2 regions of the Mesorhizobium sp. L103C119B0 genome follow, and region 2 is predicted to be linked to the other one. Evidence: predicted binding sites of a transcription regulator. Region 2 holds the regulator's gene; the other holds the start of a gene.
What was found. Region 2 encodes PhoB, which activates phosphate uptake and scavenging genes when phosphate is short. Its sites were predicted from a motif close to TGTCATNNANCTGTCAT; they were not measured.
Positions count from the first base shown of each region.

Region 1: a site for PhoB is predicted at 2,405-2,421, ahead of X728_RS140185 (esterase-like activity of phytase family protein). Genes of this name have one in related genera too.

Region 1 covers NZ_AYXE01000022.1:19,491-23,910, forward strand. Annotated here, with positions in the region: gene X728_RS140190 (L,D-transpeptidase) at 1-754, shown strand, start outside; gene X728_RS140185 (esterase-like activity of phytase family protein) at 833-2,308, opposite strand; gene X728_RS140180 (LacI family DNA-binding transcriptional regulator) at 2,469-3,494, opposite strand; gene X728_RS140175 (Gfo/Idh/MocA family oxidoreductase) at 3,689-4,420, shown strand, end outside.
Region 2 covers NZ_AYXE01000010.1:57,153-61,572, reverse strand. Annotated here, with positions in the region: gene pstB (phosphate ABC transporter ATP-binding protein PstB) at 1-694, shown strand, start outside; gene phoU (phosphate signaling complex protein PhoU) at 736-1,440, shown strand; gene phoB (phosphate regulon transcriptional regulator PhoB) at 1,457-2,146, shown strand; gene X728_RS148755 (ROK family protein) at 2,177-3,412, opposite strand; gene xylF (D-xylose ABC transporter substrate-binding protein) at 3,679-4,420, shown strand, end outside.

The sequences.
Region 1 (4,420 bases), on a different contig from region 2:
CGCGTTTCTGGGAGCATCCGCTTTGGGTGCCGCTGCCATGGCACTTTCGGCCTGCACAACCACTGATGTGGCAGTACCGCCGACGCCGGCGCCGGCACCCGCACCCGAGCCCGCTTTCGGCGATGCCGCCACCATGTATTCGGCGCGCGTCGATGAGGGCTTTTCATTGCCGGCAATCCCCGTCGCCAAGCTCGATCCGAAATTCGTGCGCCAGATCGTGGACGATCCGACCGGCGAAAAACCCGGCACGATCGTCGTCGATACATCCGAGCATTTTCTCTATCTGGTGCGCGACGGCGGCAAGGCAATGCGCTATGGCGTCAGCCTCGGCAAGGCCGGGTTTGGCTGGACCGGCAGCGCCGTGATCCAGGCGCGCAAGAAATGGCCGGTGTGGACGCCGCCGCCCGAAATGATCCAGCGCCGGCCGGAACTGGCGAAATACAAGGACGGCATGCCGCCCGGACCGCAGAGCCCGCTCGGTGCGCGCGCGCTCTATCTGTTCCGCGACGGCAAGGACACGATGTACCGGCTGCACGGCACGCCGGAATGGGATTCCATCGGCAAGAACGCGTCGTCAGGCTGCGTGCGCTTCATGAACCAGGACATCATCGACCTCTACAGCCGGGTCAACGGCGTAGCCCAGGTCTATGTGCGCCCGAACCTGTCGGCCGCGGGCAAGATCATGGCTGTGTCAAGCCGGACCGCCGAGCCGATCGATGCCGGCGTGCCAAGGGATGCGGAGATTTTGAAATAGGTGCCTTCACGGCATCGCTGATCGCCGACAAACGGTTAGAGGCGGACGCGCCGGGCGCGTCCGCCTCTCCGTATACGGCTACTTCTTGGCGAGGCCCGGAAGCGTGACCTGATAGACCAGGAACATGGTATCGACATCGGCGCCGTCTTCGGCCTTGTAGGGCGCGCCGACCTGAAAACCGTCCTCGGTGAGAAAGTCGTTATCGTTGCCGACGAACAGGAAATAGTCGTCGGGCAGCGCCGGATCGAGCACGCTGACCACCGACATTGCTTCCCACTTCTCCGACAGATTGTTCTTGTCGTTGGGCTTGCCGTCATGCAGGCCGAAACGGCCGAGTTCCTTGTTGTCGTTGATGTCGATGAACGGCGTCAGCTTGGCCGGCGTCACCGAGGGGTCGAGCACGCCCTTGGGCGCCAGCGGCTTGTCGGCGGCATCGAAGGCGCCGCCGGCAATGTCGGTGGCGCCAGAGACGTCGACGACGAAAATCTGGCGCAGCAGCGAAGTATCGCCCTTCACCCCCTGGCCGTTTCCGCTGTCGCGCGCCAGCATCAGGAAGGTCTTGTCGGACAGCGCCACGATTTCGCTCTGCGCGGCGACCTTGGTCTTGTCCTTGGCGTCCTTGAACACCGGCAGCGGCACGGCATATTCATGCACCAGCTTGAGATGGGCCGGGTCGGAGGCGTCGTAGACCAGCGCGCGGGTGTTCTGGCGCGTCGCGGGCGAATCGCCGCCATCCTGGCGGGGCGCCGACTGCAGCACAGTGATCAGCGACTTGCCGTCCGGCGTCAGCGCCATGCCTTCGAGGCCTTGATTGTTCTGGCGGCCGGTTTCGGGATCCTTCGGATCGGGTTCGGCTGCACCGGGGCCCGGATTGTCGGAGGCGAAGTTCGGCGCGCCCTTGCGCATCGGCACCAAAGCGGCGGGCGGCTGCGTTGCCGACAAAAGATGGCCGTCGGCCGAGAAGCGGTAGATGTTGGGGCCGTATTCGTCAGAGATGAACATGGTGCCGTCGGGCAGCCGCGCGATCGCCTCATTGTCGAGCGCCAGCTTGCCATTGGCCTCGGGCAGGATCGGCAGGTCGCCATTGGCCGCGCGCACGCCGTTGAGCGGATCGAGGCCGGTGGCGTCAGCGCCCTTGTCGTCGGTGAGGAGCAGGGAATCGGCAAGCGTCGCCTTGACGCCTGTCTGTTCCTGGCCGGAGGTGGGCGTGGCGCCCAGTGCGGTCGGCGTGAACTCGATGCGAATAGTGTTGAGGCGCGGCCGGTAATCGGTGGTGCCGACGACATTGTAGCCACGGTCCGGCAGCAACCAGAGCGAGCCCTTGTAGCCGTCCGCGCCACGGGTCCAGCTTGCGGCGTCGATGGACATGCCGGAGCCGGAGCCGAAGGTCTCGCCGAACTTGTCCTTCTGATCGGCCGGGATGCGGCCGACGCCGACCAGGCCCTTGTTGACGAAGCCGCCAACGGTGGCGGTGCTGTCGGCAAGGGCAGGGGTCAGGGCGGTAAACAGCGCCAGCGCGGCGCCGAGCGACACGGTTCGGTGCGAGATTTTCATGGAGATCCTTTTTGTGACAAGCCTTGAGCGGCGCAAAGGGGCCACCGCATCGCATCGACGATGTCGCCCTCTCGCAAAGCGGTCTAGGACGCGAACATGATACTTGCGTGACAGAGAGGGCCTCTTCCTTCTCCCTTGTAGAGAGGGAAGAGCGCAATGATCAATCGCTGTCGCGGGCGATCAGTTCCAGCGGCCAGACTTCGCGGATGATGCGCGGACCTTCCGGGCCGGCAAAGGCGGGAAGCGAGGCCAGCAGCATTTCGGCCAGCCGCCGGCCCATCGGCTCCAGCGACGGACGGAAGGCGGTCAGCGCCGGCGAGAAATAACGGCAGAGCGGCGTGTCGACGATGACGATCACCGCGATGTCGTGGCCGGGCCTGATGCCCATCTCGGCCAGTGCCTTGCAGCCGCCGAGCGCCATTGCGTCATTGTTGAAGATGATGGCTGTGGGCCGGTCCTTGGAGAGCATCACGCGCGGCGTCACCTGGTAGCCTCCGGCCTCGTTGATGAAGCCGTCGGCGATCAGGCCGGGGTCGACTTCGATGCCATGCCGCCCCAGCGCCTTGCGGTAGCCGTCGAGGAACAGGTAGCCGAAGTTGAGATCCAGCGAAGGGCGGATGGCGGCAATGCGGCGGTGGCCGCGCGCGACCAGCCGGTCGACGGCTTCATCACCCGCCCTCTCGAAATCGATATCGAGCGAAGGATAGGTGTCGTCGCCGGATTGACTTCGGCCAAGCGTGGCGAAGGGAAAGCCAGCCTTGCTGAGATAGTCGATCCGATCGTCTTCCCGCCGTGTATTGGCCAACACGACCGCGTCGGCTCGGCGCGTCTCAACCACGCGGCGCAGCCTCTCCTGCTGATATTGGCCGGGCTCGCCCATGACGACCATCAGATCCAGGTCATCCTCGGCCAGTCGGCCCTGCAGACCGATCAGGAACGGGATGAAGAAGGGTTCGCCATATTGCTGGTCGCCCGGATGCGGCTGCAGCATGAAGGCGATCGAATGGGTGGTGCCTTGCCGCAGACTGCGGCCGGACTGGTTGGGCGAATAGTTCAATTGCTTGGCGGCGGCGAGCACGCGCTGGCGGGTGTCGGCATTGACGTCGGCGCGGCCGTTCAGCGCCCGCGACACGGTGCCGATCGAAATGTTCAGGTGACGCGCAAGGTCATGGATGCTGGACGCCAAGGACAGTTCTCCCCCTGTCTTGGCTAGCACCGGCTGCCGCCCAGGCCAAGGCTTCGGGATGATTTTCGCTGGCAGCCGATTGACATTCTACGCCATCGGGTGTGTTCTCGTAAACGTTTACGGAGAAACGTTTACGGTGGTGCCGGAAATGCCGTGACATTCGGTCTGGAGGGACCGGACGGGAGGAATGCCGGATGATGAATGCCGTCCTCGTCGGCTGTGGTGCGATGAGCAAGGCCTGGCTCGATGCCGCGAGGCAGATCGACGGGCTGGCCATTGTCGGCTTGGTCGATCTCGACGCAGAACGGGCGAAGGCGAGGGCGCGCGAATACGGGCTCGACGGCGCGGTAATCGGCACCAGCCTCGACGCGGTGCTCGACCAGACCAGGCCCGACGCGGTGTTCGATGTCGTGGTTCCAGCCGCCCGGCGTGATGTCGCCTTTGCCGCCTTTGCCCATAATTGCCATCTGCTGACGGAAAAGCCGCTGGCCGATACTCCGGAAAATGCGCGCGCCATCGTCGATGCGGCACGTAACGCGGGGCGTATCCATGCGGTCGTGCAGAACCGCCGCTACGTCGCCAATGTCCGGCGCATCAGGCGCTTTCTCGACTCCGGCGCCATCGGCAAGCCAACCAGCATCCATGCCGATTTCTTCGTCGCGCCGCATTTCGGCGGCTTTCGCGAGGAGATGGCGCATGTGCTTTTGCTCGACATGGCGATCCACACATTCGACGCCGCCCGCTACATGGTCGCAGGCGATCCCGCCGGCGTCTTTTGCCAGGAATGGGAGCCGGCGAATTCCTGGTACCGGCAGGGATCGTCGGCCAGCGCTATCTTCGATCTCGGCGGCGGCAAGGTGTTCACCTATGCAGGCTCTTGGTGCGCGGCGGGCTTCCGCACCAGCTGGGAGAGCACGTGGCGCATC
Region 2 (4,420 bases):
CGTCAATCTCGACGTCCGCCAGAACCAGGTGACGGCGCTGATCGGCCCGTCCGGCTGCGGCAAGTCGACCTTCCTGCGCTGCCTCAACCGCATGAACGACACCATCGATTCGGCGCGGGTGACCGGCAAGATCACGCTCGATGAAGACGACATCTACGACAAGAACATCGATGTCGTCGAACTGCGCGCCCGCGTCGGCATGGTGTTCCAGAAACCCAACCCGTTCCCGAAGTCGATCTACGAGAACGTCGCCTACGGCCCGCGCATCCATGGGCTGGCCAAGCGCAAGTCCGACATGGACCAGATCGTCGAGCAGAGCCTGAAGAAGGCTGCGATCTGGAACGAGGTCAAGGACCGCCTGCAGGAGCCCGGCACCGGCCTGTCCGGCGGCCAGCAGCAGCGCCTGTGCATCGCGCGCGCCATCGCCGTGTCGCCGGAGGTGATCCTGATGGACGAGCCCTGCTCGGCGCTCGATCCGATCGCCACCGCCCGTGTCGAGGAGCTGATCGACGAACTGCGCCAGAACTACACGATCGTCATCGTCACCCACTCGATGCAGCAGGCGGCGCGCGTGTCGCAGCGTACAGCGATGTTCCATCTCGGCTATCTCGTCGAGGAGGGCGCCACCGACAAGATGTTCACCAACCCCGACGACAAGCGCACCCAGGACTACATTACCGGCCGCTTCGGCTGAGCCGTCCGGCGGGTGAATTTTCAGGCACGAGGACCAAGATCATGGGTGAACATACCGTCGCCTCCTTCGATGAAGAGCTCGGGCAGATCAGCAAGCTGATCCGCGACATGGGCGATCTGGCAGGCTCGATGGTCAGCGGCTCGACCAGGGCGCTGCTCAATTCGGACAATGCGCTGGCACAGCGTGTCGTTTCCGACGACGCCATCATGGATGCGCGCCAGCGCGAACTGGACGACCGCGCCATCACGCTGATCGCCAAGCGCCAGCCGATGGCCAACGATCTGCGCGCCGTGGTCGGCTCGATCCGCATGGCCGGCGACCTCGAGCGCATCGGCGATCTCGCCAAGAACATCGCCAAACGCGTCGGCACCGTGGGCTTGAGCGTCACGCCGCGCGACCTCTCGCACTCCATCGATGCCATGGCGCAGCTGGTGCTGATCCAGGTGCAAGGCGTCGTCGAGGAATATGCCGCCACCGATGCGGCAGCTCTTGCAAAACTCAGGAATGACGACGAGCGCATCGACGTCAAATACACGTCCGTGTTTCGTGAGCTCTTGACCTACATGATGGAAGACCCTCGCAACATCACCGCCTGCACGCATCTCTTGTTCTGCGCCAAGAATCTTGAGCGCATCGGCGATCATGTCACCAACATCGCCGAAAATGCGTATTATGTGCTGACCGGCCAGCAATTGCCCGCCAATCGTCCGAAGCAGGACGAGACGGCGATGGCCACGCCGGCCTGATGAGGGTGAACTGCCTATGATCGCGCCACGCATCATGGTCGTGGAGGACGAGGAGCCGCTAGGCGTGCTCCTCCGCTACAACCTCGAATCCGAAGGCTATCACGTCGAGGTGGTGACACGCGGCGACGAGGCCGAGATCCGCCTGCAGGAAAACGTGCCCGATCTCCTGGTGCTCGACTGGATGGTGCCCGCTGTTTCCGGCATCGAGCTCTGCCGGCGGCTTAGAGTGCGGCCCGAAACCGAGCGGCTGCCGATCATCATGCTGACCGCGCGCGGTGAGGAAAGCGATCGCGTGCGCGGCCTGTCCACCGGTGCCGACGACTATCTGGTCAAGCCATTCTCGACGCCGGAGTTCATGGCGCGCGTGAAGGCGCTGCTGCGCCGGGCCAAGCCGGAAGTGCTGTCCAGCGTGCTCAAGGTCGGCGACATCGTGCTCGACCGCGAGTCGCACCGTGTCTACCGCAAGAAGAGCGAGATCAGGCTCGGACCGACCGAGTTCCGGCTGCTCGAATTCATGATGCGCCATCCCGGCCGCGTGTTCTCGCGCAGCCAGCTGCTCGACAATGTCTGGGGCGAGACGATCTACATCGACGAGCGAACCGTCGACGTCCATGTCGGGCGCTTACGCAAAGCGGTCAACAACGGCCGCATGCCGGATGTCATCCGTACCATTCGCGGCGCCGGCTACGCGATCAGGGAAGACTAGGATGCTGCGCGTCGCGCCGTTGCCGGCCATTCAGGCGACATGCTTGCCGGATTTGGCCTGAATGCCCGGCGCGAAAATCTCCTGATCGACGAAGCCGAGCGCGCGCATGGCACAGCCTTCGCGGATCAGCGGCAGCTCGTTGGGCTCGGTGTCGAAGGAGATCGATTTCGAGTGCTGGCCGCCGGCGGTCTGGGCGATCGCTTCGCGCAATGCCGGCTCGATCAGGTCGAAGGCGGCGGCGCTGACGCCAACCATGGCGACAGGCGCCGGGTCGATCAGCGCAAACAGGCTGCCGAGGCCGAAGCCGAGCGCCTCACCGGCCTTGCGATAGGCTTCGCGCTCCGGGCCATCGGTTTCGCGGGCGCGCGCGGCGAGTGCGCGCATATCAGCGTCGCCGATATCGACCGGCTCGGCATCTTCGCTCATCATTTTGGCGCTGCGCCAGATGGCGTAGTTTCCGGCATAGGCCTCGACGCAGCCGCGCCGCCCGCAGCGGCAGAGCGCGCCGCCCGGACGGTGGATCATGTGGCCGAACTCGCCGCCCGAGGAATGGGTGCCGGTGAACAGTTCGCCTTTCAGCACCAGCCCCATGCCGATGCCGTGCGACAAGAGGATCGCGATGAAATTGTCGCGGTAGCGCTCGGGCTGGCGCCATTGCAGGGCCACCGCCATCATATTGCAGTCGTTCTCCATGGTGGCAGGAATGCCGAATTCCGCTTCCAACATGTCGGCGAAGGCAATGTCGGTCAGTGGCGTGATTGGCGACCACAGCATGGCCCGCGCCTGCGAATCGGTGATGCCCTGGATGCCCATGGCAATGCGGGCGATGCTCTGGACATCGAGGTCCGGGTCCGCGAGACGCCGCCCGACGATTGCTACGCATTCGCCGATCAGCTCGTCGCGCGGCATGGTCAGCGTGTCGAGCCGGCGCTGTTCTTCCGCGACCACCTGGCCGGCATAGTCGATGACGGTGACGGAGAGGAAGTTCAGCGACAGCACCACGGTCATGACCGCCGCCGCTTCCGGGTTGAGGCCAAGGCCGACCTGCGGCCGGCCGCGTTTCAGCGAGCCGGTCTCGCCAGGCTTGCCTTCAATCAGGATGCCTTCTTGAATTAGATCAGACGAGATTGCCGATATCGTCGAATGGCTGAGGCCGGTGGTCGCCGCAATCTCGGTCCGCGACGGCTGGCCGGCCCGGCGCACGGCCGAAATCACCATCGCACGGTTGCGACGGCGCAGATCGTCGTGGCGGATCCCAACCGACATTTGTTTTCCTCCCGGCCTCCTCGCGCCTCATGATAGTGAAGGCGTTCGACGGCACCAGCCAAATATTGGCAGACGCCGGCAGCCCTGTCATTGTTTATTGCGGAGCTCGAAAAAATTCGGCAAGGCTATCAGAATCCATCATAATCGATGTTGACAGTGCCTTATCATTGAACCAGTGTTTTTTCGAGGCTCGAAAAAATGGAGCCTCTTTGTGCAGGCCTTCGGGCCGGTTTTGTCGCGCCGTGGGCGGCGCAGGGAGGGTTATAATGAACAGATTTGCAGCCGCCATGCTGGCGGGTGTCGCCATGTCGCTGGCGCTGATGTCGGTCGCGCAGGCGAAGGACAAGGTCATCGGCGTGTCGTGGTCGAACTTCCAGGAAGAGCGCTGGAAGACCGACGAGGCGGCGATGAAAACGGCGATCGAAGCCGCCGGCGACAAGTACATTTCGGCCGACGCGCAGTCCAATCCCGGCAAGCAGCTGACCGACGTCGAAAGCCTGATCTCGCAGGGCGCCAACTCGCTGATCATCCTGGCGCAGGACGCCTCGGCCATCGGCCCGGCGGTGCAGAAGGCGCTGGACGAAGGCATTCCGGTCGTCGGCTATGACCGCCTGATCGAGAACAAGGACGTTTTTTACCTGACCTTCGACAACAAGGAAGTCGGCCGCATGCAGGCCCGCGAAGTGTTCAAGGCGAAGCCCGAAGGCAACTATGTCTTCATAAAGGGCTCTGGCTCGGATCCGAATGCCGATTTCCTGTTCTCGGGCTCGATGGAAGTGCTCAAGGAAGCCATCGACTCGGGCAAGATCAAGAATGTCGGCGAGGCCTATACCGATGGCTGGCTGCCGGCCAACGCCCAGAAGAACATGGAACAGTTCCTGACCGCCAACGACAACAAAGTCGATGCCGTGGTTGCGGCCAATGACGGCACCGCCGGCGGCGTTGTCGCCGCGCTGACGGCGCAGGGCCTTGCCGGAACGGTTCCGGTCTCGGGCCAGGACGGCGACC